Regions from separate parts of the Metabacillus sp. 22489 genome, predicted to be linked through region 3. Evidence: predicted binding sites of a transcription regulator. Region 3 holds the regulator's gene; each other region holds the start of a gene.
The links. The regulator CtsR, encoded in region 3, represses protease genes until heat stress. The targets are predictions, from matches to a motif close to ATGGTCAATAAAGGTCAAACA.
Positions count from the first base shown of each region.

Region 1: a site for CtsR is predicted at 1,157-1,177, ahead of ACTJJ9_RS24975 (ATP-dependent Clp protease ATP-binding subunit). Genes of this name have one in related genera too.
Region 2: a site for CtsR is predicted at 1,292-1,312, ahead of clpP (ATP-dependent Clp endopeptidase proteolytic subunit ClpP). Genes of this name have one in related genera too.

Region 1 covers NZ_JBQENT010000072.1:8,284-10,561, forward strand. Annotated here, with positions in the region: gene ACTJJ9_RS24970 (YkvI family membrane protein) at 3-1,031, opposite strand; gene ACTJJ9_RS24975 (ATP-dependent Clp protease ATP-binding subunit) at 1,316-2,278, shown strand, end outside.
Region 2 covers NZ_JBQENT010000024.1:23,822-26,099, forward strand. Annotated here, with positions in the region: gene rpoN (RNA polymerase factor sigma-54) at 1-317, opposite strand, end outside; tRNA gene ACTJJ9_RS14675 (tRNA-Arg) at 661-736, opposite strand; gene ACTJJ9_RS14680 (hypothetical protein) at 859-1,113, opposite strand; gene clpP (ATP-dependent Clp endopeptidase proteolytic subunit ClpP) at 1,397-1,993, shown strand; gene ACTJJ9_RS14690 (HPr family phosphocarrier protein) at 2,105-2,278, opposite strand, start outside.
Region 3 covers NZ_JBQENT010000030.1:59,635-61,912, reverse strand. Annotated here, with positions in the region: gene ACTJJ9_RS16995 (MgtC/SapB family protein) at 224-922, shown strand; gene ACTJJ9_RS16990 (CtsR family transcriptional regulator) at 1,047-1,508, shown strand; gene ACTJJ9_RS16985 (UvrB/UvrC motif-containing protein) at 1,525-2,067, shown strand; gene ACTJJ9_RS16980 (protein arginine kinase) at 2,067-2,278, shown strand, end outside.

The DNA.
Region 1 (2,278 bases), on a different contig from region 3:
CATCATTCAGTAGGTAATTTTTTCACTAATAACAAAATAAGTGCTCCTAAACAAACATACCCGAAAATTGGATATAATAATGTAATTAATGAACTATAGCCGATTTTGCTAATAAACGCAGCGATACATAATATCCCACATATTATCGTCATTCCTGGTATTTTAAAGTACGAGTTTATTTGTTTTTCAAGCCCGTACAAATTTCCAATAACTGATGTAAATACCTCGCCATAAATAACTGCAATATAAATGAAATAAATAGCAAAGAACGTCGTTTTCATTACTTCTGCCATTGGAATATCATATTGTGTTAAATGTGGTAAGCTTGATAGTGCAAAATGACTGCTTATTAAAACAATCATTAAAAATACCCCCCCAAGGAACCCTCCTCTTTTTAATACTTGCTCATCATTAATCTCTTTAGCTAATGGAACAAGAACAGCTGATGCCATTGTAATATTAAAAGCGGCATATGAAAATGCTGATATAATCCATTTAACAGAACTCGACTCTTCATGTGGTAAAAGTAGAATTGATTCGATGGAAAATGATTGAAAAGCAAGGAAGATACTAAATGTAATTAACATCGGGACTACTATGATATTGACACTAAACAACCCTTTGATACCAAACGCCATCACTAATATTGTTAGCAAAATTGTGACGATTACACCGATTCTTACTGATAATCCTAATTGTTCTTTAAAGATTGCTCCCGCTCCGGAAAGCATAATAGATGTTAATCCGAATAACACTAGCATCATAAAAAGATTCACAATCCCGCCGAACTGTTTGCCGAATAAATACGTCATTAAATCTTGATAAGAATTTGCTTGAATTCTCTTTGATAAAATTAACATTTTCGTTCCTAGTTTTATAAAAAGTATTCCCGCTAAAAAAATCCCTGCAAGTCCATATATTCCATGTTTAGTGAAAAACTCAACAATTTCCCTTCCAGTTGCAAAACCAGCACCTACTACTGTTCCGACATATACTGCTGCAACTTGTATTGAAGATATCCATTTCTTCATATTATGTACACCTCTCTAATCGTAAACAAAGCTTGTATCATTATATGAAGGAATACTCAGATAATGCTCTTTCTCTTCCCGGTATGGAAAAAATTACATCTTTCTTATCATAGGCAAAATACTTGAAAGTCAAAAAAGGTCAAAGTATACTATAGTCAAAGATGGTCAAATTGACCGCTTCTTTTTATCACACATTGGTCAAACTTAGTCAAAGCTTTGAGGATTCATTTTAATCTTTAAGCGTAACTAATTGGAAATTTTTAAAAAGAAAGGGATGGTTTTCGATGATGTGTGAAAAATGTCAAATGAATAAGGCTACAATTCACTTAAACTTGCAATTAAATAATAAAAAAACAGAGGCTGCATTATGTCACGACTGTTATGCAGCATATAAACAATCAATTCCAACTGGATTTGCAAATGGATTTTCTTCATTTCCATTTGACGAATTATTTAAAGGATTCCAAGCAAATGCTCCTTTTAATCAACAAACTCAAGCACAACCTCAGAAAAATGGTGGTGGAGGTATTCTTGATCAGCTTGGTCGTAATCTAACACAAGCTGCTCGTGCAGGTCTGATCGATCCTGTTATTGGCCGTGATGAGGAAGTTGAACGAGTCATTGAAATATTAAATCGTCGCAACAAAAATAACCCTGTCCTTATTGGTGAGCCAGGTGTCGGTAAAACAGCGATTATCGAAGGTCTTGCCTTAAAAATTGCAAACGGGACAGTGCCAGCAAAACTAACAAATAAAGAAGTATATTTATTAGATGTCGCTTCTTTAGTTGCAAGCACAGGAATAAGAGGTCAATTTGAGGAAAGAATGAAAAAAATCATTCAAGAGCTCCAGCAAAAGAAAAATATTATCCTTTTCATTGATGAGATTCATCAATTAGTTGGTGCAGGTTCAGCAGAGGGTTCTATGGATGCAGGCAATATTTTAAAACCAGCTCTTGCCCGTGGTGAGCTTCAAGTCGTTGGTGCGACAACGTTAAAGGAATATCGCACAATTGAAAAGGATGCAGCATTAGAACGACGTTTCCAGCCTGTTACCGTCCATGAGCCATCAGTTGAAAAAGCAATTGACATTTTAAAAGGAATTCAAGACAAATATGAGGCATATCACCATGTATCATATACACCTGAGGCGATCGAAGCATGTGTCACATTATCACAAAGATATATCCAAGATCGTTTCTTACCTGATAAAGCAATTGACCTACTTGATGAGGCCGGCTCTAAAAAG
Region 2 (2,278 bases), on a different contig from region 3:
TGATCAAGATTTTCAATAAGATATTCGACATCTGCTCTTTTAGATAATGGATAATCGATTAATTGCTCACGTAAATAGTCTTTTAAGCTGTTTCTTTCCACTATTGTATTTTCAAACGTTTGCATATTTTTCGGTAACCTTTCAATCGTTCTAATCGGCACATCTAATAGTTCAAGGACTGGGTTTTCTAACGAAAGCTCTTGTACATACTCATAAAGCTCGACGGTTGAATATTGTAGTAACGTAATTGCCTGCTGCAGTTCCTTTGTCATTTTCACTGACAAGATTGGCACTTGCTTATTTTCCATTTTCATCATTTTAGCCCCTCCTTTTTTTCAGTTTATCAACGATTTCTCAAAAGGTTCCACCTGCTTATTGAATAAAAAAGCTGGAGAAATTTCTTTTATTATATGAATATGTTAAGTTGAAAAGGAGATACCGAACTAAGATGAATTTGTATTACATAATACTAAAGCGTATTGTTAAGCTTCCGTGATGCTCCTGCCTAGAGAAGCGTGTCAAAGGGAGCTCCTACTTAATAAGGATCCCGGACGCCAGAGGAAAGCGAACGCCACATAAGGGAACAAACAAGTAAAATTTAACAGCGTCTTACATAAAAAAATAGCAAGAGCTGAGATGTCTCAACCCTTGCTATTTTGACGCGCTCGGAGGGATTCGAACCCCCGGCAGACGTGGTACCGGAAACCACCGCTCTATCCAACTGAGCTACGAGCGCATATTAAATTAGTCAGCCAAATCATTATACGACATGTTAGGTCCAAATTTCAATAGTAGAATTTGGATTCATTTAACTTCCCCCGAGTAACCAAAATTTTTTGGTCAATCAGGGGGCTATTATCATTCTGAACGGGATGGTTTTGATGCTTGAAAAAAGCGAATAAAATAGGCTAGCCCTATTAACATGAAACCATCTCTAACAGGATATAAAATATCTTGTAAGATTTCAGTAATTCGAATTGGAGCCGGACTTTCTCCCTCTGGTACATATTGTGTTTTGTTTAAATCCATTGTTGTATCAATATTACAGATTGCTCCGACAATGATAACAACCCACCCCACAATAATGAGGATTTTTGTAATGTTTCTTTCCATTTCGTTTCTCCTTTATGTATGATGAAAATTATGGAAGTATAATTCCATTTTTCATCTTAACATACAAATGAAGTTTTCTGTTTGAAAAAACAAAAAAATGGCAAATATAATCACATGTTCTGTTTTTTAATACATATATTTATTGAGTAGTTATCTTTTCAAACGTTTTTATGCTTTTCGTTTGACCTTTATTGACCTTAGTTGTATGATGGAAATACATAGGAATAAACACTTGAAAGTACTTAGCGTACAATCTTTCTGATAATGAAGGAGGAATATTTAAATGAATTTAATCCCTACAGTTATTGAGCAAACAAATCGTGGTGAGCGTGCATATGACATTTATTCACGTCTATTAAAAGACCGCATCATTATGCTAGGCAGCGGTATCGATGACAATGTTGCTAACTCAATTGTATCTCAATTACTATTCTTAGAAGCAGAAGATCCAGAAAAGGATATTTCTATTTACATTAACAGCCCTGGTGGTTCAATTACAGCAGGTATGGCGATTTATGACACAATTCAATATATTAAACCTAGCGTGTCAACAATTTGTATTGGAATGGCTGCATCAATGGGTGCTTTCTTACTTGCTGCAGGTGAAAAAGGAAAACGTTATGCATTACCTAATAGTGAAGTAATGATTCATCAACCATTAGGTGGCGCACAAGGTCAAGCAACTGAAATTGAAATTGCCGCAAAACGCATTCTTTTCTTACGTGATAAGTTAAACAATATTTTATCTGAACGTACTGGTCAGCCTCTAGAAGTTATCGAGCGTGATACAGAGCGTGATAATTTCATGACTGCTGAGCGTGCTTTAGAATATGGTTTAATTGACAAAGTTTTAACTCGTAATGAATTAAACAATAAATAATTTAGCAAAAGGTTGTCTCATAACGGTTTTGACCGTTTTAGACAACCTTTTTTATTTTTCGATCAAATAAATAAGCACACCGTTATATACGATGTGCCCTTTTTATACATATTATCCTTCTTGTTGTACAAACTTCACTAATGCTTCGACTGCTTCTTGTTCATCATTACCTTCTGCAATCAGCGTAATAACAGCGTCTTTGCTAATCGCTAAGCTCATTAAGCCCATAATACTTTTTGCATTTACTTTTTTTCCGTCTTTTTCTAAAAATATGTCTGATGCAAA
Region 3 (2,278 bases):
AGTGAAAAAGTCTATAAAGAAAGGCGACTATCCGTCCAAAAAATGAACGGATAGTCGCCTTTTTCGTTTACGATCTTGAAATAAAATTAAAAAACGTAAGTTTTTCAGTGGCCTCGTAAAGATTCTGGTCTTTTTTAGAAGCTGTATTAATAAATATAGTAAAACAAAAATTCAAATTTATAAAAAAGAATGTTTGGATGATCTTATAATAGGAGAATGAATAGTGAATTATATTGAGTTATTTAGCCAAGAGACATATACAATATTCTTTCGAATAATTGTTGCAACGTTTTTATGTGGAGTTATTGGTTTGGAAAGAGAATTTAATAATCATCCTGCAGGGTTTCGTACACATCTCCTGGTAGGTATGGGCTCTTGCTTAATGATGATTTTATCATTATATGGATTTAATGAATATATTGAAAGTAACGGGAATATTCGATTTGATCCGGCAAGAATTCCATCATATGTTATAAGTGGAATAGGATTTTTAGGTGGTGGAACAATTTTAGTAAAAGGTGCGACTGTGAGGGGACTAACTACAGCTGCATCTATTTGGATTGTAGCAGGTTTAGGTTTAGTTATTGGAGCTGGAATGTATGGGGCCGCACTTTTTACGACTATTATGGTTTTAATGTGTTTAATCTTTTTAAATCGTCTTGAGAAGTATATGAATAGTAAAAAGTTAAGAAGAAAAATAAAGGTTGTTATAAAATCTAATAAAGGCAAAGTAGATCAGGTAATTAAAAAACTAAATACATATAATTTAAAAATCACAAAAGTTATGTTGACGGAATGTCATAAAAATAGTGAGGGTTTGGTTACTTTAAACTATACAATAGATGTAAATATGCCAACAATTGAACAACATGTAATAGAAAGAATTATTGTCGAAAATCCTGAAATAGAAAAAATATACTAATGGGTTTTACATAAGGTAATTTTGGCAATATTTAAAGTGAAACAGAAAAGTTGAAAAATTTTTCTGTTCGTTTTATAGTAAGATTAAAGTCAAATATAGTCAAAGTCAGTGAGGGGGAGGTAGAGTGAGAAATATTTCGGACATTATTGAACAATACTTAAAACATGTTTTGGATAATAGTGGGAAAGAAATAGTTGAAATTAAACGTAGTGAAATTGCGGATAAATTTCAATGTGTACCTTCACAGATAAACTATGTAATTAATACAAGATTTACAATCGAAAGAGGCTATGTTGTTGAAAGTAAACGTGGTGGAGGAGGCTATATTCGGATTATTAAAGTTCAAGCAAATAATCAAGCACATCTTCTAGACCAAATTCTCCACTTGATAAATCACCGCCTTTCACAAGCAGCTGCAGAAGATATTATCGGTAGACTCGTTAGTGAGGAAGTTATATCTGAAAGGGAAGCAAAGCTAATGTTAAGTGTTATTGATCGCTCAGTTCTGTATATAGATTTACCGCATCGAGATGAATTGAGGGCAAGAATGGTAAAGGCAATGTTAACCTCGTTGAAATATAAGTAGAAAGTAGGGGAGACGGATGATATGCCAGGAATGTAATGAAAGACCGGCTACGTTTCACTTTACAAAAGTGATTAATGGTGAAAAAACCCAGGTTCATATGTGTGAGCATTGTGCTCAAGGAAACAGTGATCTCTTTATGTTTAATGGTAGCGCTGGTTTTTCGTTAAATAATTTGCTTACAGGTCTTCTAAATATGGAAACAGGAAAGGTTAAGCAAGAAAATAATGTTTTTCATTCGAATGATCAACCACACTGTGAACAATGTAAAATGACTCTTCAACAATTTAAAAAGGTTGGTCGATTCGGTTGTTCCAATTGCTACCCGACCTTTAAAAACTATATAACACCAATCCTTAAACGTGTACATGGTGGGAATACAGTGCATGCGGGTAAAATCCCTAAGCGTATTGGTGGCGACCTTCATATTCGAAAACAAATCGAAATTTTAAAAAGTAAAATTAATGAATATATCCTTCAAGAGGAATTTGAAAAAGCAGCAGAAGTAAGAGATGAAATAAAATCACTGGAAAAAAAGTTAAGCAATAAGGAGGGATTGTGATGTCACTCCAGAAATTTACGAATAGGGCAGTTAGTGCATGGATGAAAGATGGTCCAGACTCAGATATTGTCCTTAGTAGCCGAATTCGTTTAGCTAGAAATATTGATATGTATAAATTTCCGACCATTTCAACAAATGAAGAGCTGCAGAATATTTTAACGTTTTTTGAAACAACGTATTCAAGTAAAGGATTCGAACATATTGGTCAATT